3 regions of the Micromonospora sp. NPDC049523 genome follow, and region 1 is predicted to be linked to each of the others. Evidence: riboswitches for the same ligand, from Rfam matches in the RefSeq annotation. Region 1 holds a riboswitch; each other region holds the start of a gene.
The links. Region 1 has a riboswitch for cyclic di-AMP ahead of AB0J90_RS07675 (hypothetical protein). Riboswitches for the same ligand answer to the same signal wherever they lie in the genome.

Region 2: it holds a riboswitch for cyclic di-AMP, as region 1 does, so the genes downstream of both, AB0J90_RS29585 (hypothetical protein) here and AB0J90_RS07675 (hypothetical protein) in region 1, are expected to answer to the same signal.
Region 3: it holds a riboswitch for cyclic di-AMP, as region 1 does, so the genes downstream of both, AB0J90_RS03995 (hypothetical protein) here and AB0J90_RS07675 (hypothetical protein) in region 1, are expected to answer to the same signal.

Annotation. Positions count from the first base shown of each region.
Region 1 covers NZ_JBFAPP010000004.1:193,449-200,737, reverse strand. Annotated here, with positions in the region: gene AB0J90_RS07700 (copper resistance CopC family protein) at 1-92, opposite strand, end outside; gene AB0J90_RS07695 (cation diffusion facilitator family transporter) at 170-1,084, opposite strand; gene AB0J90_RS07690 (hypothetical protein) at 1,248-2,582, opposite strand; gene AB0J90_RS07685 (hypothetical protein) at 2,579-2,953, opposite strand; gene AB0J90_RS07680 (copper resistance protein CopC) at 3,042-3,914, shown strand; cyclic di-AMP (ydaO/yuaA leader) riboswitch at 4,104-4,234, shown strand; gene AB0J90_RS07675 (hypothetical protein) at 4,238-5,248, shown strand; gene AB0J90_RS07670 (MarR family winged helix-turn-helix transcriptional regulator) at 5,392-5,916, shown strand; gene AB0J90_RS07665 (hypothetical protein) at 5,980-6,666, opposite strand; gene manD (D-mannonate dehydratase ManD) at 6,871-7,289, shown strand, end outside.
Region 2 covers NZ_JBFAPP010000025.1:5,719-13,007, reverse strand. Annotated here, with positions in the region: gene AB0J90_RS29595 (NAD(P)-binding domain-containing protein) at 1-382, opposite strand, end outside; gene AB0J90_RS29590 (hydrolase) at 459-1,130, opposite strand; cyclic di-AMP (ydaO/yuaA leader) riboswitch at 1,653-1,782, shown strand; gene AB0J90_RS29585 (hypothetical protein) at 1,786-2,820, shown strand; gene AB0J90_RS29580 (glycoside hydrolase family 65 protein) at 2,838-5,267, opposite strand; gene AB0J90_RS29575 (beta-phosphoglucomutase family hydrolase) at 5,264-6,016, opposite strand; gene AB0J90_RS29570 (hypothetical protein) at 6,313-7,289, opposite strand, start outside.
Region 3 covers NZ_JBFAPP010000002.1:319,107-326,395, forward strand. Annotated here, with positions in the region: gene AB0J90_RS03985 (TetR family transcriptional regulator) at 1-18, shown strand, start outside; gene AB0J90_RS03990 (hypothetical protein) at 194-1,156, shown strand; gene AB0J90_RS03995 (hypothetical protein) at 1,201-2,274, opposite strand; cyclic di-AMP (ydaO/yuaA leader) riboswitch at 2,282-2,412, opposite strand; gene AB0J90_RS04000 (cation diffusion facilitator family transporter) at 2,648-3,535, opposite strand; gene AB0J90_RS04005 (FtsX-like permease family protein) at 3,673-6,423, opposite strand; gene AB0J90_RS04010 (superoxide dismutase) at 6,629-7,289, shown strand, end outside.

The DNA.
Region 1 (7,289 bases):
AGCTCGTTGTGCGCCCAGGCGGGTGCGGGCATGGCCGCCAGCACGGTGGCACAGGCGACGGCGATAACGGCAAGTGGGCGGAACACCCGCATCCAGCTCAACTCCCAACGGCGATGGCAAACGGCCCCCACGGGTAGTCGTGCCGGGCGACCGGATGGTTCCCGCCGAATCACCAGTGGCTGTCCTGGCACAACCGGGCCGAGGTTAGCGGCTCGACCTGAAGGGTGGCATGGTCGATGCCGAAGCTCTCGTGCAGCCGTCCCCTTGCCGCGGTGAGCACCTGGCCGACCTCGGCTCCGGGGTCGAGGCTGAGGTGGGCGGAGACGACGTCCATGCCGGAGGTGAGCGTCCAAACGTGCAGGTCGTGTACGTCGCAGACCCCGTCGACGCCGGCCAGGCTGGTGCGTACCTCGGTCACGTCGACGTGCGCCGGGGCGGCCTGGACCAGCACCCGGATCGCGGCACGGGCGAGTTGCCAGGTGCGCGGCAGGATGAACAGACCGACCGCGACCGCGACCACCAGGTCGGCGTAGAGCCAGCCGGTGAACGTGATGACCAGCGCGGCGACGATGACCCCGACCGAGCCGAGCAGGTCGCCGAGCACTTCGAGGTAGGCGCCGCGCACGTTCAGGCTCTCCTTGGCGCCGGAGCGCAGCAGCAGGAAGGCGACGATGTTCGCCAGCAGGCCGCCGAAGGCGACGACGAGCATCGGGCCGGCGGCGACCTCGGGCGGGTCACCGAACCGGCGTACGGCCTCGACCAGCACCGCGATCGCGACTCCGAAGAGCAGTACGGCGTTGCCGAGGGCGGCGAGCACCTCCAGCCGGTAGAGGCCGAACGTGCGTTGGGTGTCGAGTCGGGCGCGGCTGGCGGCGGTGATCGCGGCCAGCGCCATGCCGATGCCGAGCACGTCGGTGAACATGTGTCCGGCGTCGGAGAGCAGGGCCAGCGACCCGGTGAGCCAGGCAGCCACGGCTTCGACCAGCATGAACACGGTCAGTACGGCGAGGGCGGCCCAGAGCGGGCGGCGGTGCTTCTCGCCTGCCCTGAGCATGTGCCCGCCGTGGTCGTGGCCTGCACCCATGGGGTCGCCCTCTCTCCGCGCCGCGCCGACTCCCACAAAGTATGCGTACATCGCTATGTGTGCAAGTCAGAACTGGGACTCATTCCCACCTTCGATGGACGCGGGGAGGTCGAGAGGCCGCGAAAGCGACCCCGGAAGAACGACAGGCAGGGACGGTGCCGGGTCAGCCGGCGAAGAGCAGCAGCAGGCCGGCGACCGTGTAGCCGACCATCAGCACCAGCAACGGCACCTGCGCGGTGACCGCGGACCGGCCGGGGAACAGCACCAACGCCCGGTCGTGGCTGAGCACCGTACCGAGCAGGTGGCCGAGCACGATCAGCGTCACCTGCAACATGGCCACCCCGGTCGGGGTGACCAGGGCCGCGCTGACCGACCAGTCCGCCGTACCCAGCCAGTTCGCGTCCCCGGTGGCGAGCGGGTCGGAGAGCAGCGCGATCGTCCGCTGCCCCTCCAGGACCAGCAGCGAGTAGTAGTGCGCGAGCACGTACCCGACCGCGATCGGCACGATGCAGTGCGCGATCTCGGCCGCCACGTCGACCGGCCGCACCCCCGGTGCCAGCTTCGCCGCGAGCAGGCAGGTGAGGCCGTACGCGGCCAGCACCAGGCCGATCAGCACCAGCATCCCGACGGTGTTGGTGAACACCGCCGGCAGTTGCGTGTTCTGCACGAACCGGAACCACGCCGGGGCGTTGGAGAGGCTGTCGAACAGGGTGGAGCCGAGCAGGACGACCACCACCGCGGTGAGTCCCGGAGCCGGCGCCAGGCCGCTCATCCCCTCCAGCGGGTTGCGCCAGACCAGCACCCCGTCGTCGCGACGGCCGACCACCGCGAGCCGGCCCACCAGGTCGCTGTACACCTCGAAGGCGTCGCCCCGGTCGAAGAAACCGACCCCGAACACGGCCGCGCCAACCAGCATCAGCAGCGCGTACGCCACCAGCCAGGTGCGGATGACCGGCACGGTGGCCCGCTCCGGCGCGACGAGTTCGAGCCAGACGAACGCCAGCAGGCCGAACGCCGCCGGCCAGTAGCCCAGTCGCGCCGGCAATGCCCGCAGTCCCCGACGCGGATCCCGACGGATCAGCGCGGCACCCAGCAGATAGGCCGTACGCAGGGGATTCAGCGCCCGCCAGACCGGCCCGAAGAGTAGCGAGGCGGGCACCAGCCCGACCCAGAACAGCACGTAGAACAGCCCGGCGGTGGGGTTGCGGTCGACGTCCGGGCCGAAGAACAGGCCGATCGCGAAGTAGCCCGCGAACACCAGTCCCAGGCATCGCAGCGCCCACTGCCAACCGGCCGAGTCGAGCAGCCGGGCGACCCGCGCCGGCACCGGCCGACCCGCCTCGGCGTCACCCAGCCGCGGCTCCCGCCAGAACGCACCCAGCACCACGAACGAGATGACCAGGGCGAGCGCAGCACCGGTCACCGCGTACGCGAACGGGATGGGCAGGTCCTGCCGCCCGCCGACCCCGTGGGCGAGCAGCTCCGGGACCGTCCTCATCGGACTAACAGTTGGAACAGCAGCACGCTCGACTCGTGCGTCTCGACCTCGAACAGGCCGTCCATGTCCGCCACGAACTCGACCGTGGCCGGCTGACCGGCGGGCAGTTCCGCGCCGACGTCGTACCCGTGCACGTGCACCCGGTCCGGAACGTCGCTGGTCACGGTGATCCGGACGGACTGGCCCTTCTTCGCGTCCACCCGGCCCGGCTGCGGCTCGGCCCGGCCCTCGGTGATGGTGATGGCCACCTCGACGGGCGCGCTGGCGTCCACCGGTTCGTCGGTCGACCCGCATCCGGTACCCGCGACGGCCAGCAGGACAACACCGGTCAGTACGGCCAGTGCACGGCGACGACCGACAGAGGGCATCATCAACATCTCCCCGATCAGCCGGTCCCGTGACATTGGGAAGCGACTGTAGCGTCTTGCCGGGCACAGCGGAAGCCACCATGATGGGCCGATGCGATCGACCCGGCTGGTTACTGTCCGCGCGGCATGCCGCCTGTTCGCCGTTGTTCTCGGCGCCACGATCGCGCTCGCCGTGGTCGGGTCGCCCGCGTCCGCGCACGGCCAGCTCGCCGTCTCCAACCCGGTTGCCGGCGCGACGCTGTCCCAACCGATGCAGACGTTGGAGCTGTACTTCACCGAGACTCCGGCGGCGAACGCGTACTTCACCGTGACCGCGCCGAGCGGCGTACGCGTCGACGCCGGTTGGCAGCCCGGCGCGGACAAGCGACTCGACCGCCCGGTCACCGAGCTGAACCTGGTCAACGGCAAGTGGGAGCCGAAGCTCTACCACACCGGATACTCGGCGTTCGTCAAGGTTTCGCACTGGCCGGAGAAGGGCGAGTACACCGCCAGCTATCTGTCGGTGGCCTCGGACCGCGAGCCCGTACGCGGCACGGTGAAGTTCTCCTACTCCGGTGCGCCGACCCCGGCACCGAGGGGCTGGACCGCGCCGACGAACGCCGCCGACCCGGCACTGCTGGCCCTCGCCGAGAACCCGGAACGGCCGTCCTCGACCAACCCCGGTGCCGGTACCGGCAACACCGCCGCACCCGCGTCGCCGGTGCCGGACAATGCCAGTCGCGCCTCCGACGACGGCAGCCCGATGGTCTGGTTGCTGCCGGTGCTGCTGCTGGTCGGTGTGATCGTCATCGTCGCGCTGGCGATCCGACCCCGACGTACGGCGCGGATCAACACCGGTCCGGCGAACCGCGGGCGGCCCGCCACCACGGCGGCGGCCAGACGTGCGGCGGCGGCCCGGAAAGCCGCGGCTGGCAACCAGTCGGCCGGAAAAGCGCAGTCGTCGCGCAAACGCGGCAACCGCTGATCTCCTATCGCTGATTCGACAATCGGCACCACCACCATTACAGCGTGTATCCATGGTGGTCGGAACGGGGGATAATAACCGAAAGTTGTTGCACCATAACGCTTTTCGCACCCGACGGGCATGCCCATCGGGACGCGTCACACGGTAAGATTCTTCGCGGTCAACGCCAATCGGCGCCAACCGGTGCCGGCGGGACCGTCGCCTAATCGTCCTGGACGAATCGGGGAACCGAGTACGTGGGGTGAATCCGCGACAGCGGTAGGGATCACTTCCATCCCGAACCCGTCAGCTAACCCGGTCGGCGACCAACGGAAGGATCCTGCATGACGGCACCCCTCCGCCGATGGTTCACGCCTGCCCTGGCCCTGGTCACCACCCTGCTCATGGTGGCGCCGTACTCGACCCCGGTCCAGGCCGCACCATCGACGCCGGCCCCGGCGGCCGAGTCCGACAACCAGTTGCTGAGCGAGGTCCTGGAAGCGACCGGCCGGCGTTTCGCCGACGCCAAGGCCGCGCTCGACGCCTCGAAGAAGCGTCAGGCCGTACTCGCCACCGAGCTGGCGAAGGCCGAGGCCCAGATCGAGGCGCTGACCCCCCAGGTCAGCGAGATCGCCGCGCGCTCCTACCGCACCGGCAAGCTCGGCGCGGTGTCGGCGCTGCTCAACAGCGCGTCCCCGGACTCGTTCCTGGAGCGGGCGGTCGCGCTCGACGAGATGAACGCGGTCAACGACCAGAAGCTGCACGAGCTCAACATCGCCCAGGAGCTGGTCGAACGCGCCAAGGCCCTGGCCGACGCCGAGGTCAAGGAGCAGGAGAAGCAGCAGGCCGTGATGGCACGGCAGAAGCAGGACGCGGAACGCTCGCTCGCCCTGGTCGGCGGCAAGAAGCTCACCAACGGCTTCGTCAACGCCAGCTCACCGGTGGCCAAGGCCGCTCCACGTACGGCCAGTGGTGGTTGGCCGAAGGAGTCGTGCAGCAAGGACGACCCGACCACCAGCGGCTGCATCACCCCGCGCACGCTGCACGCGTACAACGAGGTGAAGAAGGCCGGCTTCAACCGCTTCGTCGGCTGTCACCGCAACGGTGGCCCGTTCGAGCACCCGAAGGGTCGCGCCTGCGACTGGTCCCTGTTGAACAGCGGATTCGCCCCCGCGCGTACGCAGGACCAGCGGCTCTACGGCAACAACCTCACCGCTTTCCTGGTCCGCAACGCGGAGCAGCTCGGCATCCTCTACGTGATCTGGTACAAGCAGATCTGGTTCCCGGCCACCGGCTGGAAGTCGTACAGCGGTGAGAGTGACCACACTGACCACGTACACATGTCCATGCTCTGACCCGTACCCTCTCGTGGATCTGGGGCAAATGGGAGTGGCAGAGATCAACAAGCACCCATTTGCCCTGGATCGACGCAGCACCGCGGTACGCGGGGCCGGTTTGAGCTGGGGTGACGTGTCATCCTGGCGGGTACCATGGGCAGGTGGCGGCGAACGGGGAACGGTGGCTCAGTGAGCGGGAGCAGCGTGCCTGGCGTTCCTTCATCACCATGCAAATGGAGCTACAGAGCAAGCTGAACCGCCAACTGCTCGCCGACACCGGTCTCTCCGAGAGCGACTACGCCGTGCTGGTGCACCTCAGCGAGGCACCCGGGGGACGGCTGCGGATCTTCCAACTCCGGGCCCATCTCCAGTGGGAGAAGACCCGACTCACCCACCACCTGGGGCGGATGGCCCGACGCGGCCTCGTCGAACGGGAGCCCTGCGTCACCGACCCGCGGGGCGCGTTCATCCAGATCACCGAGAGCGGCCTGGAAGAGATCACCAGGGCGGCCCCGAAACACGTCTCGCACGTACGGCGCCTGGTGGTCGACGTACTCACCCCGGAGCAGTTCGACACGCTCGGGCAGCTTTCCGACCTGATCCGGGCCGCGTTCGACCAGGAAACCGACCCCTGCGACACCGAGGCCGACCCGGACGACGCGGAGCGCCTGCCCTGCGACGGGTGAGGCCGGCCCCGAGCTGAGGCCGGCCCCGACAACTGCGAGCACGTGTGGCGGTGAACCGCCCGGTCAGGCGCGGTTGAGCACCCAGGTGAGGCCGCTGGCATCCTTCGGGGTCAGGGTCAACGTGTTGCCCCCGCACTGGTAACGACCCTCACCCAGCAGCGGCTGGATGTCGACCACGTCGCCGCTGCGGCTGGCGCCGTCACCGACGTACTCCGAGATCTTGACGTTCTCGAACAGCGTGGCCGGCGTCGGCTCGGTCAGCGCCACGGTGACCCGGGTGTCGCCCCACTGCAACGGCGGCACCGGCGCCCAGTCGCCGGTGGTGCCGCCACCGGTGCCGGTGCTGACCGTGCCGCTGGCCTTGCCGGCGTAGCTGAACGTGCCGGCGATCCTCGCGTCGCCGAGTTGCGCCTTGAAGGTCACCGGCTTCATCGAGCCGAAGTCGACCGTGGTCGAGCCGGTCGGGCCGATCTTGACCAGCACCCCGTCGCCGCCGCTGATGCTGGCGCTGGCCAACGCCCCGCCGGTCTGCCCGGCAGCCGAGGCGGTACGCCAGTCGCCGGTCACGCAGGACGCCACCGGACCACCGGTCGCCGCCGCGGCGGTCGCGCTGCCGGACGGCGCCGCGGTGCTCGTCGCGCCGGACGGGCTCGGTGTGGCCAGGCCGACGGCTCCCCCTTCGGTGCAGCCGCTCACGGCCAGGCCCAGTCCGGCCAGGGTCGCCACCGCCGCTATCGCCGAAGTACGCATTCGTCCTCCTCCAGTTCGTCCGGGGCGGTTACCCGTCGCGCCGATCGCGGCGCTGGATCGGGCATGCGACGCCGATCACGGCGCCACGGGATCCGCCCACCGCTTCTGCTACCCAGAACCGGACATCGACCAAACCGGAAGCCCTACGCTGCCTTGGGGGCCACCACCACCCCCGCGCCCGACCCGTCCCTCGGAAGGCACCCCATGAAGATCGTCGCCGCCGAAGTGTTCGTCACCTGCCCCGGCCGCAACTACGTCACCCTGAAGATCACCACGGACGACGGCCTGGTCGGGTACGGCGATGCCACCCTCAACGGCCGTGAGCTCTCCGTCGCGTCGTACCTGCGGGACCACCTCGTCCCGCTGCTGATCGGACGGGACGCGGCCCGGATCTCCGACACCTGGCAGTACCTGTACCGGGGCGCCTACTGGCGGCGGGGTCCGGTCACGATGACCGCCATCGGTGCCGTCGACGTGGCCCTCTGGGACATCAAGGGCAAGGCCGCCGGTCTGCCGGTCTACCAGCTCCTCGGCGGGGCGGCCCGGGACGGCGTCACCGTCTACGGCCACGCCAGCGGCGCCGGGATCGACGAGGCCGTGGCCGACGTCGCCCGCTTCCTGGC
Region 2 (7,289 bases), on a different contig from region 1:
TGTTGAACGCCTTGACCACGTGCGCGCCCCGCAGGTGCTGCTGCACCATCTCGCTGGAGGTGGTCCTGTCCTCGTCCAACTCGGGAATGTTCCCGTCCCGCTCCGGTGTGTAGTTCCCGGTGTCCATGACGGTCTTGCCCTTGAACTCCGCCGTGGGCAGTTCGTTGTACCGGCCGAACGGCACGGCGACGATCACCACGTCGCCGAAGCGTGCCGCCTCCGACGGAGGCACCGCATGGGCCCGGTGTCCGAGATCGCCCATGAGGTCCTGCATCTTCTGTGGGCCGCTCGCGTTCGCGATCGCGATCTCGTGGCCCGCCGCGGCGAGACGACGGGCGAGCGTTCCACCAACGTTTCCTGCGCCGATGATTCCGATGTGCATGCCAGCGGGTTACCCGCCAATCCCGCTGACGAACGGGCCGGGCGGCGGCGGGACGGGGCACGGACCGAGGCACCGGTCAGGGTGCGGCGCCGAAGCTGGGCAGGCGGTCGGCGAACCAGCCAGCGGCCTGGTCGGCGACCTGCTCCAGCGCTCCGGGCTCCGGGAACAGGTGGGTCGCGTCGGGAATGATCCGCAGTTCCACCTCCCCGCCGAGCGCGTCGCGGGCCTGCTGGTTGAACTGGATCACCTGTTCGTCCCGACCGCCGACCAGCAGCAACGTCGCCGCCCGTACGCGGGAAAGGGCTGGACCCGCAAGGTCCGCGCGGCCGCCGCGGGAGACGACGGCCGGTACGTGCTCCGGCCGCTCGGCTGCGGCTACCAGAGCCGCCGCCGCACCCGTGCTCGCGCCGAACAGCCCGATCGGCAGGGCAGCCGTGTCGGGCTCGGCACGCAGCCAGTCGATCACGCCCACCAGTCGGCCGGCGAGCATAGGGATGTCGAAGCGAAGCTCCGCGGTCTCCTCGTCGGCCTGCTCCTCCTCGGGCGTGAGCAGGTCCACCAGCACGGTTGCCAGGGCTCGCTGGTTGAGGACCCGGGCCACCGCGACGTTGCGCGGGCTGCGCCGGGAACTGCCGCTGCCGTGCGCGAACAGCACCACCCCGACCGTCCCCTCGGTGGGGGTGACCAGGTCGGCGGTGAGCTGCACCTCCCCGGCCCAGATCGTGGTCTCGGTCGTCACTGTCTCCACCCGCTGTCCGGTACCCGCGCGTGCCTGGAACAACCCGGCGGCGGGCGGGCAATCCCCGTTTGCCGGCTTGCCGGTCGGGAAGGCGAACCGGGTCAGGCAGGAAGACCAACGGCGGCCGCGGCAGCGGCCCGCGCTGAGGCGATCGTGAGGATGCCATGACCCACCACAAATCCGCTAAGTCGGAGTCCGGTCGAGCCGGCACCAGCCCGCCGAGGGACAAACGCGACAAGCGCGAGGGCGCGCGGCGGGACTGGGCGGACGAGGCGGCACAGGCACGGGCCTCGGACGACCCGCGCCGGGTGACACCGCACGACCCTTCGGGTGTCCCCTCCACCGGGGACCGCCGCTAACTGACCGGGTACTCCGACGAACCCCGACGGGCACTCCTCACCGAGGCCCGTCGGGGCACGTACGCCTAGCAGGAAAAATTACCGGTAGCGACCGTGAAATCAGGTACTAAGTCCATCTGATCCGGTAATGTCACCCTCGGTTCCGACCCGGTGGTACCCCCTCTGCTGTCGGCGACGACCGCCGCCCAATCGCCTTGTGCGAGCCGGGGAACCAGGTAGTCGGGGTGAGTCCGCACATGCGGTAGGGCCTGTTCCGTCCCGAACCCGTCAGCTAACCCGGTCGGCGGCCGACGGGAGGAACGTGCATGACGAGATCTATGCGTCAGCGGTTCTCGCTGGCCCTGACCCTGCTCACCGCGGTGAGTCTGCTGGCCGGTGCGGCGCTAGCCACCGAGCCTGCCGCAGCCGCACCCTCCTCGCCGAGCGCACCCGGAGACGAGGGCGGCAACCCCCTCTTACGTGACGTACTCGAGTCGGCCGGGCGTGGTTACGCCGCCGCCAGCGTCGCAGTGGAAAACGCCCGCAAGCGCCAGGTGGCGCTCGCCGACGAACTCCGCCAGATCGAGACGCAGCTCGACCAGCTCGCACCCGAGGTCGGAGAGGTCGCCGTGAGCGCCTACCGGATCGGCCGGATCGGACCGCTGACCGCGTTGCTGGGCAGCGCCTCGCCGGACGACTTCATGGACCGGGCCGGCGGACTCGACCTGATCGCGCAGCGCGACAACAGCAAACTTCGCCAACTGTACGAGGCGCGCGACCGGGCCACCCGGGCAAAGGCGGCGGCCGACGCCGCGATGGCCGAGGAACAGCGCCAACTCGCCGTGATGGCCAAGCAGAAGGAAGCCGCCGAACGCGCCCTCTCCCAGGTCGGCGGCACCACGACCGAAGGCTTCGTGAACGCCAGTTCGCCGGTCGCGGAACCCACACCACGCAACCGGGACGGCTCCCTGCCGGCACAGTCCTGCAACCAGAACGACCCGACCACCAGCGGCTGCCTCACCCCGCGCACGCTGCACGCGCTGAACGAGACCAAACGGCTCGGCTTCACCCGGTACGTCTCGTGTTACCGCAGCGGCGGGCCGTTCGAACACCCCAAGGGCCGAGCCTGCGACTTCTCCGCGAAGGCCGGCGGCTTCGGCGGGGACGCCAGCGGCGGCGACAAGACGTACGGCAACAACCTGGCCGCGTTCCTGGTCCGCAACGCCGAGCGGCTCGGCATCCTGTACGTGATCTGGTACCGGCAGATCTGGTTCCCGGCAACGGGTTGGAAGGCGTACTCCTCCGCGAAGGGTGACCCGTCCAGCGACCACACCAACCACGTACACCTGTCCCTGCTCTGACCGGGACGGCCGCTGACCTATTTCTGGGCGCGGGGGCGCTGGGGCTCCACCTCGGACTTGACGGTCGGGCCGGCGATCTCGGCCACCGAGGCCCTGCGGGCCGGGGCACGGCCGGGCGGCTGCTTCGGTGCGGGACCCGCGGGGCGCGCCTCCGGCACCGGTTTGGTCACCGGTTCGTCGGAGGTAACGCGGACCTTCTCCCCGTGGTGGAACAGTTCCACCACCCCGCCGCTGCGGTCGCCGTCGCGCAGCGAGTACGTCGTCTCGCGTTCGCGTACGTCGACCCGGAGCCGGTGCCCGTGCCAGACCAGCGAGAACTCCAACCGGTCGATCCGGTTCGGCAACCGGGGCGCGAAGGAGAGGGTGTCGCCATGGTCGCGCATCCCGCCGAAGCCGGCGACGAGCGCGATCCACGCCCCGGCCAGTGAGGCGACGTGCACCCCGTCGCGGGTGTTCTGGTTCAGGTCGTGCAGGTCCATCAGGGCGGCCTCGCCCAGGTAGTCGTGGGCCAGTTCGAGATGCCCGACTTCGGCCGCGAGGACCGCCTGGGTGCAGGCTGACAACGACGAGTCGCGGACCGTACGGCGTTCGTAGTAGGCGAAGTTGCGGGACTTCTCCTCCGGGGTGAACGCGTCCCCGCGCCAGTGCATCGCGAGCACCAGGTCGGACTGCTTGACCACCTGCTTGCGGTACAGGTCGAAGTACGGGTAGTTCAGCAGCAGCGGGTACTTCTCCGGCGGCGTGCCCGCGAAGTCCCACTCCTGGAGCCGGGTGAAGCCCTCCACCTGCTGGTGTACGCCCAACTCCTCGTCGTACGGGATGTGCATTGCGCTCGCCGCGTCCCGCCAGGCGGCGGTCTCCTCGTCGTCCACACCCAACCGCCAGGCGTGGTCGCTGTGCCTCGACACAGCGTCGGCGGCGGCGAGCAGGTTCCGCTGCGCCATCAGGTTGGTGTAGACGTTGTCGCTCTTCACCGCGGTGTACTCGTCCGGGCCGGTCATCCCGTCCAGGTGGAACTTGCCGGCCCGGTCGTGGTGCCCGAGCGAACGCCACAGCCTGGCCGTCTCGACCAGCAACTCCAGCCCGATCTCGCGCTCGAAGTCCTGGTCGCCGGTGGCCTGCACGTAGCGGCGTACGGCGTCGGCGATGTCCGCCGCGATGTGGAACGCGGCCGTACCCGCCGGCCAGTACGCCGAGCATTCCTGGCCCCGGATGGTCCGCCACGGGAACGCGGCCCCGTTCAGCCCGAGGGTCCGGGCCCGTTCCTGGGCCATCGGCAGGGTCGAGTGCCGCCACCGGAGCCCGGACGCCACCGCCGACGGCAGCGTGTACGTCAGCACCGGCAGCACGAACGTCTCGGTGTCCCAGAACACGTGCCCGTCGTAGCCCGGACCGGTCAGCCCCTTGGCGGCGATCGGGCGCAACTCGGCCCGCGCACCCGCCTGGAGTACGTGGAACAGGCCGAAGCGGACCGCCTGCTGCACCTCCGGGTCGCCCTCGACCCGTACGTCCGAGGTGTCCCAGAAGGCGTCCAGGTAGTCGCGCTGCTCGGCGAGGAGCCCGTCCCAGCCGGAGAAACGGGCCCCGGCCAGCGCGGCGCCCACCTGGTCCCGCAGGGCGGGTCGGGACCGCTCGCTGGACCAGCCGTACGCGACGTACTTGTCCAGCCGGATCCGCTCACCCGGCTGGAGTACGCAGGTGATGGTGGTCCTGGCCCAGTCGTCGAAGGTCTCGGTGCTCAGGGTGGTACGGGCCGGAGCCTCCAGTTCGTGACCCATCGCCGCGGCCAGCCGCAGCCCGCTGGCCCGGGTGGTGTGGACCAGCAGACCCCCGTCCTCCAGGGCCAGGTGCTCCTCGGACTGCAGCGGCGACTCCAGCACCGCCGCGACCCGCGGATCCTTGCTCTGCGCCGGCAGCACCTCGTTGGCGACCAGTTCCGACTGCACGATCAGCCGCAGCGGCTCGTCGACCGGCTCCACCTCGTACCGGATCGCCGCCACCGAGCGCTGGGTGAAGGACACCAGTCGGGTGCTGCGGATCCGTACCCGCTTGCCGGCCGGGGAGCGCCAGAGCACCTCCCGGTGCAGGGTGCCGGCCCGCAGGTCGAGCACCCGTTCGTGGTCGAACAGCTCGCCGTACCGGACGTCGAAGGGTTCGTCGTCGACGAGCAGCCGGATCAGCTTGCCGTTGGTGACGTTGACGATGGTCTGCCCGGACTCGGGGAAGCCGTAACCGGCCTCGGCGTACGGCAGCGGCCGCAGCTCGAAGAACGAGTTGAGATAGGTGCCGGGCAGCCCGTGCGGCTCGCCCTCGTCCAGGTTGCCGCGCAGTCCGATGTGCCCGTTGGCGAGCGCGAACACCGATTCCGACTGGGCCAGCACGTCGACATCGAGGCGGGTTTCCCGGACGTGCCAGGGCTCGACCGGATAGGCCCGTTCCCGGATCATGAGGCATCCTCGCCGGTCAGCAGCTCGGCCAGGTCGGCGACCACGATCGTGGCACCGTGCTCGCGCAGCGCCGTGGCCTGCCCGACCCGGTCCACGCCGACGACGAAGCCGAAGCCACCGCCTCGGCCCGCCTCGACTCCGGACAGCGCGTCCTCGAAGACGGCGGCCTGGTCGGGCTTGACGCCGAGTTGCTCGGCGGCGGCCAGGAAGGTATCCGGATGCGGTTTGCCGCGCAGGCCCCGCTGGGCCGCCACGATTCCGTCGACCCGGACCTCCAGCAGGTCTTCGAGTCCGGCGGAGGCGACCACGTCCCGGCAGTTCGCGCTGGCGGACACGACTGCCCGGCGCAGCCCTGCGCGGGCGGCGGCGTGCAGGTACGCGACCGAGCCGTCGTACACCTGGACGCCATCGGTGTGGATCCGGCGGAGCAGGATCTCGTTCTTCCGGTTGCCGACGCCGTTGACCGTGTTCGCCGAGGGCGGGTCGTCGGGTGTCCCCTCCGGCAGTTGGATGCCGCGGGAGGCGAGGAAGGTCCGTACGCCGTCGGCACGAGGTCGGCCGTCGACGTACCGGTTGTAGTCCGGCCCCGGGTCGTACGGCACGAACGGCTTGCCGTGGGCGTCGGCCCACTGACGCAGGAAGGCGTCGAACGTCTCGGCCCAGGCGGAGTTGTGGACCCGGGCAGTCTGGGTCAGCACTCCGTCGAGGTCGAAGAGGCACGCGGTCACATGAGCGGGTAGACCCAGCACGCTCTCAACTTATCCGGGGGAACCGGTCGGATAAACGTCTTTCCTCGATGGTGTTTCCCACCTCGTCCGAGGTCAGCGCCGGCGCAGGGTCCAGATCACGGTCATCTCGGCGGTCAGTTCGCCGGCCTCCGCATCGAGCATGCCGGCCGCGATCTGACGCGAGTCGATGGTCATGAGCCGGAGGCTACTCGCCAGTAATTTACCTCGGCAATACCTGACGGAAACCTGTCTTCCGTACTGCCCGTGCCCCGACCCGGCACAGGTCGCTGGGCCGGGGCGGACAGGCCGGACGACGGTCAGAGGTTGGCGATGGTGCGCAGGATCTCGGCGTAGAAGTTCCCGTCGATGCTGCGGAAGAAGGCGAAGTCCTGCCCCGGGCTGCCGAAGAACGGTCGCAGCGTCCAGGCGAGTTGGGTGCCGACGAACCCGAACAGCAGGATCCAGATGTAGAGCAGGGTCATGCTGGCCGGCCGCTGAGCGGTACCGGTCGACGCCACCCTGGCCCCCGGGTGCGGCTGCCGGTATCCGGGCGGAAGCTGGTACAGCGGCCAGGTCGGCTGGGCTCCCACCGGCACCGGGGCGGCGACCGGAGCGGGTGCGGTGGCCGCGGCGACCGATACGGGCTCGGCGGCCACCGGTACGGGCGTGGCGAGCGGCGCCGCGCCGTCACCGTTCGCCGCGCCGACCGTGACCGGCGCGGGCACCAGCGCCGGCGCGGCGGTCACCGCGGCGGGAGCGGCCGGCACCTGCGCCGGCTGCTGCTGGGGTTGCGGCTGCACCGGGGCGAGCAGGCCGTGCTCGTTGAGCACCTGCATGCCGCCGGTCAGGAATTTCAGCCCGACAAATGCGGAGAGCGTCAGGATCGCCACGTTGAGCAGTTTGAAGAATCCGTAGTCCGGCGCGGTGATCAAGAAAAAGAGACTGATCGGCGCGAACGCCACCGCCAACATCGAGGTGACCGTGATCGCGACCATCACCATCGCCACCGCCTGGCGTACGGAGAGCCGGGCGCCGAAGACCAGATTGAACAGATACAGCGTCGGCAGACAGATCGCCAGCGTGATCAGGAACAGCAGCGGCAGTTTGACGGCCGAGGTGAGCGCCATCAGGAAACTGTGGAAGGCACCGAGCACGGCACCGTAACAGGCCAGGGCGATCGCGGACGCGGCCAGCATCTTGCCGGTCAACGCGTTCAGGTCCCGCTCCTCGACCACCTGCTGCCAGATGCCGTGCCGATCCCGGAGAATGCGCTCGATGACGAGCAGGCCGGAGC
Region 3 (7,289 bases), on a different contig from region 1:
CGCGCCGCCCTCCCCTGATCGGCCGGCAGCCGGCTACGTCTTGTCGGGCAAGTTTCTGTTGCGCCGCCGCCCCCGCCGAGTCTCCTGAACAGGAGGGGCCGGTTGGTCCCCTCCCGGTCGACCCGGTTCCGAGCCGACCCGGTCCGAGCGAGCGGAGGAACCACCATGCCGGTTGCGGGAACCGCCGGTCCGGATGTCTGACCTCCGTACCCCCGGGCGGCACAGCACCGACGCCGCAGAAGTCGACCGCGGACCTGCGCCCGAGCGGGAGTACGCGCCGGCCCCGGCGAAGGAGTACGCGCCCGAGTACGCCCTCGCGCGGCAGCGCGCCGGACATCGCCCCACCCTGCCCGGCCGGTACGACCGCGCCGACCCGGCGAGCCGCCGTACCCGTCCCGGAGCGTCGAGGCAGGATGCCCGCTCCACGCCCACCGGCGACCGCCCGGCTCCGACCACCGCCGACGGCCACCGACCAGCATCATCCACCGATCACCTGACACCGCGTCCCGTCGGTGCCGACGCACCACCCGCCGCCGCCCGCGAGACAGCTTCTCCGGCCGGGCGCGGATCGGGGTCCCCTGCCGGTCGTTCCGAACCGGGGTCTGGTCCGGCGGCGGGTTGGCGGGGTGGCCACCGTCGGCCGGCCGGTCGGGGGGCGCGGATCGGCTCGATCGCCGCCGTCGTCCTCGGCTGGCTGGTCGTGGTGCTCGTCGCCCCGCACCTCAGCGTCGGTCCGGGCTGGCGGTCGTTCGCGCTCTTCTGCCATCTGGCGTGCCTCGTGGTCGGCTTCGGAGCCGTACTCACCGTGGACTGGTTCAGTTTGCGCTGGCTGCTGCGCCGGGAACGGCTGGGCACGGTGCTGGGCATGGCGCACGGGGTGCACGTGCTGATCTGGCTGGGGCTGCTGGGGCTGGTCGCCAGCGGTGCCGCACTGCGCCCCGACACCTCGTCCGGGCTGGTGCAGCTCAAGCTGCTCGCCGTACTCGCGGTGGGGATCAACGGGCTGTTCCTCGGCCGCGTACGCGACCGCCTCGCCCGCGCCGGTGACAACCCTCTGCCCTGGCCCGACCTGCTCCCCGGTGCCCTGGCCGCGACGGTCAGCCAACTCGGCTGGTGGACCGCCACCCTCATCGGGTTCTGGAACGCCAACCACTGACCCGCTGCCCCCTCCCCGCCGCCGAGGAGGGGGCAGCGCAGTGGTCAGTTCACGGAGAGGTGGACGTGGTTGGTGTGGTTGCTGGAGGGGTCGCCGCCGCCGTTGTAGGCCTTCCAGCCGCTGCCGGGTAACCAGATCTGCTTGAACCAGATCACGTAAAGCACGCCGAGGCGGCTGGCGTTCTTGACGAAGTACGCGGCGAGGTTGTCGCCGTACGTCTTGTCGCCGCCGGTGGCGACGCCGCCGAAGCCGCCCTTCTCCGCCGCGAAGTCGCAGGCCCGGCCCTTCGGGTGTTCACCCGAGCCGCCGGTGCGGTGGCAGGAGACGAAGCGGGTGAAGCCGGCCGCCTTGGCCTGGTTCATCGCGTTCAGGGTGCGCGGGGTGATGCAGCCGGTGGTGGTCGGGTCGTTGACGCTGCACGACTCCTTCGGCCACGACCCGTCCGAGTTGCGCGGCGCGGGCTTGGCCGTGGCGGCGGTGGTGGTGCCGGTGACCCCGGGGCTGGAGCCGCCGCTGCCGGCCGCGGCCAGCGCTCGTTCGGCCTGCTGCTTGCGCTTGGCCATGATGTCGAGCTGCTTGCGTTGTTCCCGGATCTCGTTGTCGATCGCCGCCTTGGCCCGGGCCTCCTTGTCGCGTACCTCGATCAGGTTGCGGAGCTGGCGGTCCTCGTTCGCGGCGACCGTGCCCAGCGACGCGGCGCGGTCCAGGAAACCGTCCGGCGAGTTGCTGTTGAGCAGGGCGGTGAGCGGGCCCAGCCGGCCGGTGCGGTACGCCATGCCGGCCAGTTCGCCGACCGTCTGGGTACGGGTGACCAGCTCGGCCTCCAGGGTGCCCAGGTGCGCGGCGAGTTGCTGCTGCCGCTTGGTGGAGTTGTCCAGCGCCGCCTGGGCGTCGAGATAGCCCTTGGCCGCGACGTCGAGTTGCTCCCGGAGGCTGTCGCTGCCGCCCTCGTCGTCGGTGCCGCCGGGGGCGGCGGCGAGTACGGCGGTGCGCGTCGCAGCGGGTGCGGCCAGCGCGGCGGCGGGGGTGAAGGCGCTGGCCAACAAAGTGAGGGTGACCGCGATCGCGGTGCGGACCGCGCGCGGATAGCGGGGTCGTACGGGCGCCAACAATGGCATTCGGTGCACGTCCTTCCGTCAGCCGCCGACCGGGTTAGCTGACGGGTTCGGGACGGAAGATCCCTACCGCTGACGCGGATGCACCCCAATGACGCGATGGTTCCCCGGCTCGCATGTGCGATTAGGCGACGGTCACCGCAGGCGCCGGAGGGCGCCGCCCGGCGGAGACCGGAGCCGAGCCTACCGGCCGGGTCCAGTACGGACAGTGTTGGCTCGTCGGCGTCGGCTAATGAATCGAAATGATATGCCGGATATAAACTGAAAACTTCACCCGGTCGGGGGACAAAATTTAAGGACGAGGAAAGCGAAGAGTGGTCGGGTTGCGGGTGCCGGTAAGGGGCAAGCCGGCTGGAGGTGCGTACCGGATCGGGGTTCACCAGTCGGCGGGGCCGCAGTTCTCGGTGGCGCTGCCGGGCTCGACCTGGAGGGTGGCGTGCGCGATGTCGAAGTCGTCGTGCAGCGCCCCTCGGGCGGCGGCCAGCACCGCGCCGACCTCGGCACCGGCGGAGAGGGTGAGGTGCGCCGAGGCGACCTCCATGCCCGAGGTGAGTGTCCAGACGTGCAGGTCGTGCACGTTGGCGACACCCGGTACGGCACAGAGCCGGGCCGCCACCGTGGGCACGTCGAGGTGCTCCGGCGCGGCCTGCACCAGGATCCGGATCGCGGCTCGGGCCAGTCGCCACGTCCGGGGCAGGATGAACACGCCGATCGCGACCGCGACCACCGGGTCGGCCCACCACCAGCCGGTGTTCGCGATCACCAGCGCCGCGACGATGACCCCGGCCGAGCCGAGCATGTCGCCGAGCGCTTCCAGGTAGGCGCCGCGCAGGTTGATGCTCTCCCGTGCCCCGGGGCGCAGCAGCGCGAAGGCGACCAGGTTGGCCAGCAGGCCGAGGATGGCGACCACCAGCATCGGCCCGGCCAGCACGGTCGGTGGGTGGTCCTGGCCGAACCGGCGGGCCGCCTCGACCAGCACGTAGATCGCGACGCCGAAGAGCAGCACCGCGTTGGCCAGCGCCGCGAGCACCTCCAGCCGGTAGAGGCCGAAGGTCCGCTGCGGGTCGTCGGTGGCACGCCGGGTCGCGGTCATCGCGGCCAGCGCCATCCCGATCCCGAGTACGTCGGTGAACATGTGCCCGGCGTCGGAGAGCAGGGCCAGTGAGTCGGTGGCCAGGGCGGCGACCGCCTCGACGACCATGAACACGACGAGCAGCCCGAAGGCGAACCAGAGCCGTCCCCGGTGCCGCTCGGCGGCGCGCATCGCCTGCGCGCCGTGGTCATGACCCGCGCCCACGCACACACCCTCCGTCGCCGGTCCCACTATGGCCCAACATATGCTGATATCGCAATGTGTGCCAGCGGGTTGGACCGGAACCGGCACCGGGGGAGCAGGGCGGCTCAGCCCTCGTTCGCCATCGCCGCCACTATCGGTGCCCGGCTCGCCCGGCGGGCCGGCAGCAGCCCGGCCAGCACCGCCGCGCCGCAGGCCAGGCCCGTGCAGAGGGCGAGCTGCCCCACCGGTACGACCGGCAGCCCGTGCCCGTAGCTGCTGATCAGTCCGAGTGCCGCGGTCCAGCCGACGCCAACCCCCAGGGCGATCCCGGCCAGCGCGCCGACCAGCGCGATCAGCGCCGCCTCGGCCAGCAGCAGGCGACCGAGCTGCCGCCGCGACAGCCCCAGCGCCCGGAGCGTGGCCGATTCACGGGTACGTTCGAACACCGACAGCGAGAGCGTGTTGCTGATCCCGAACAGCGCGATCAGCACCGACATGCCGAGCAGCGCGGCGAAGATGCCGAGCAACTCGTCCAGCGAGGCCGACAACGCGTCCGCCTGGTCGGCCGCACTGCTCAGCCGCACCACCGGGTACGCCCGCAGCAGCCCGTCCAGCGCCTGCCGGCCGGCTGCCGTACCGACGCCGGGGGCCAGGTCGATCAGCAACTGGTTCGGCGCGCCGGCCCCGTACGCGGCGGTGAACTGGCCCCACTCGACCAGCGCCGCCCCACTCGTCGGCGCATCGTCGTAGAGCGCGACCACGAGCAACGAGCCCGACCCGTCCGCGCCGCCGGTCGGGCTCCCGACGGCGGTGGCGTTCGCGGTAGCCGTGGCGCTCGCAGTGGCGCTCGCAGTGGCGTTCGCGGTGGCCGTGGCGCTCGCGGTGGCGCTGGTTCCCGCGGTGTCGGTGTCGCTCGCGGTGGCGGGGAGGCCGAGCGGGAAGCGGTCGCCCAGGCCGAGGTTGCGGGCCTGCGCCACCCGGCGGTCCAGGGCGACCGTGCCCGGCCGCAGGTCGGCCAGGTCACCCTCGGTCACCTCCGGCCGGATCGGCCCGCGCAACTGCTCCGGCGGCACCGACCAGACCCGGACCTGCGGGTCCGCCGGTGCCGGCGCCAACCGGACCTCGGCCACCGTCGCGAACGCCGGGTCGGCCCGGAGTACGCCGGCCAGATCCGCCGGCAGCGCACCGCGGGTCACCCCGGGTGTGCCGTCGACCCGGGCCCGGTCGAGCACGAAGTCCACCGGGAAGTTCTCGGTCAGCTCCCGCCCGGTCTGGTCCCGGGCGGTCTCCAGCAGCACCGCGAACATCGACATCAGCGCCACCCCCACGGTCAGCGCCATGGTCGTCGCGGCGGCCCGGCGGGGGTTGCGCCGCGCGTTCACCACCGCCAGCCGGGCCACCGGTCCGAACAGCCGCGCCGGCAGCCACCCCAGTACGCCCACCGCGCGCGGCACCAGCAACGGAGCCGCCACCACCGCCCCGAGGAAGACGATCATCCCGCCGCCGAGCACCAGCGGCAGCCCCGGGAAGGCCATCGGCACCCCGATCATGATCGCCAGCAGGCCCGCCCCGGCCAGCCCGGCGGCGACCAGCAGCCGGACCCGTGCGCGTCGACCGGTCGAACCGCGCAACTCGGCGGTGGCGCTGCCGTGCAGCGCGGCCAGCGGCGGCACCCGCCCCGCGCCCAGTGCCGGTACGAGCGCAGCCAGCACCGCCACCAGCGTGCCGAAGCCGATCGCCACCGCCACCGTCGGCCAACGCACCACCGGCGCGTGCAGCGGGATGTCGGTCGCGACCAACTCCCGCCCCCAGATCAGCCCGTAGCCGACCAGCAGACTCATCGCCAGCCCGCCCAGCGACGCCAGCAGACCCAGCGCCAGCGCCTCCAGCAGCACCGAGGTACCGACCTGGCGGCGGGAGGCGCCGACGCAGCGCAGCAGGCTCAGCTCTCGTACCCGCTGGGCGGCCAGGATGGCGAAGGTGTTGTAGATGACGAACGCCGACACGGTCAGCGAGACCAGGCCGAACCCGATCAGCACCGCCAGGAAACCGTCGACGTACTTGCCGGCCTGTTCGGCAAGCTGCTGCCGGAGCCGGTCGCCGGTCAGCACCACCAGGCGCGGGTCACCGGTCACCTGCGCCACCCGGCTGGCCAGCGTCTGCGGGTCGACGCCCGGCTCGGCCCGGATCACCACCTGGGCGTACCGCTGGGTGCCGGTCAACCGGGTCAGGTCGGGTTCGGCCAGCGCGGCCACCGGGGAGCCGCCGAAGAGGCGGTTCACGCCGAGGTCCAGCACCCCGACCAGGGTCAACCGGTGTGGCGTACCGGCCTGGTCGAGCAGGGTCACCGGGGCACCGAGCGTGAAACCCGTACCGGCCACCGTGGTCTTGTCCACCGCGACCTCACCGGCCGCCGACGGCAGCCGCCCCGCCGCCACGTCGTACGGGGCGAGCGCCGCCGTACCGGGCAGGGACAGTCCATAACCGACGTGACCCTGCTGGGTCAGCAGCCGGCCGTCCCGGTCGAGCAGGCCCAGCCAGGCGATCACCCGACCGTCCACCTCGGCCACCCCGTCGACCGCCCGGATCCGGTCCACCGTCTCGGCCGACACCAGCGTCTCGGCGGGCTCCACCACCACGTCCACGTTCCGGGCCGACCGGGCCAGGTCGTCGTAGAAGGCGGCCCGGGCGGTGTCGCCGTAGACCAGCGTGCCGGCCAGGAAACTGACCCCGACGACCACCGCGAACGCGGTCAGCACCAGCCGTACGGCATGGGCCCGCAGCCCGGCCACGGCCAGGCGCAGTAGCGGCCAGCTCACCCCGACCAGCGTCCCGTCATCGGCCAATGTTCCGTCATCGGCCCAATGCTCCGTCACCGGCCGTCCGTCCCGCCACGTCCGGATGTCCCGTCCCTTACAGCCGGGCAGCCGGACTGACCCCTCTGCTGCCCGGTACTGCTTCGCTGCCGGTTGCCGCCCTGCCGTGCGGTGGCGACCGGCGGATCGAGCGGGCAACATCGAACGCGGCACACACACCGACATCAGCCGATGCCCGCCGCAACGGCGGGGGAGGAGATCGAGGATGCGAGTTCGACCCCGCACCACCGTCCTGTTTGCCGCGATGACACTGACCGGCGTACTGGTGGCCGCCGCCCCGGCCGCAGCCGCCCCGAGCGCCGAAAGCGCGACGCCGGTCGCCACGAACCGAGCCGGCACGTTCTTCCCCGGTACGTTCGCACTGCCGGACGGGTTCCAGCCGGAGGGGATCGCGATCGGGGCGCTGCCGTACGCCTTCTTCGGCTCGCGCGCCACCGGCGCCATCTACCGGGTCAGCCTGCTCACCGGCCGGGGTGAAGTGATCAACCCCGGTTCGGGCACCCCGTCCCTGGGGCTCAAGGTGGACCTGCGCGGGCGCCTGTTCGTCAGCGGCGGTAACACCGCCACCGGCGCTACCGCCCGGGTGGTCAACGCGTTCACCGGGGAACTGCTGGCCAGCTACCAGTTCAGCTCCGTACCGAGCTTCGTCAACGACGTGGTGCTCACGTCGGACGCGGCCTGGTTCACCGACTCGACCAACCCCGTCCTGTACAAGCTGCCGCTGGACCGGTGGGGTGGCCTGCCCGACGCCGACGAGGTGGTCACGCTGCCGCTGACCGGCGATATCGTCTACGGCGCCGGGGTCAACGCCAACGGCATCGTGACCACGCCGGACGGGCGCGGGCTGCTGATCGTGCAGTCCGGCA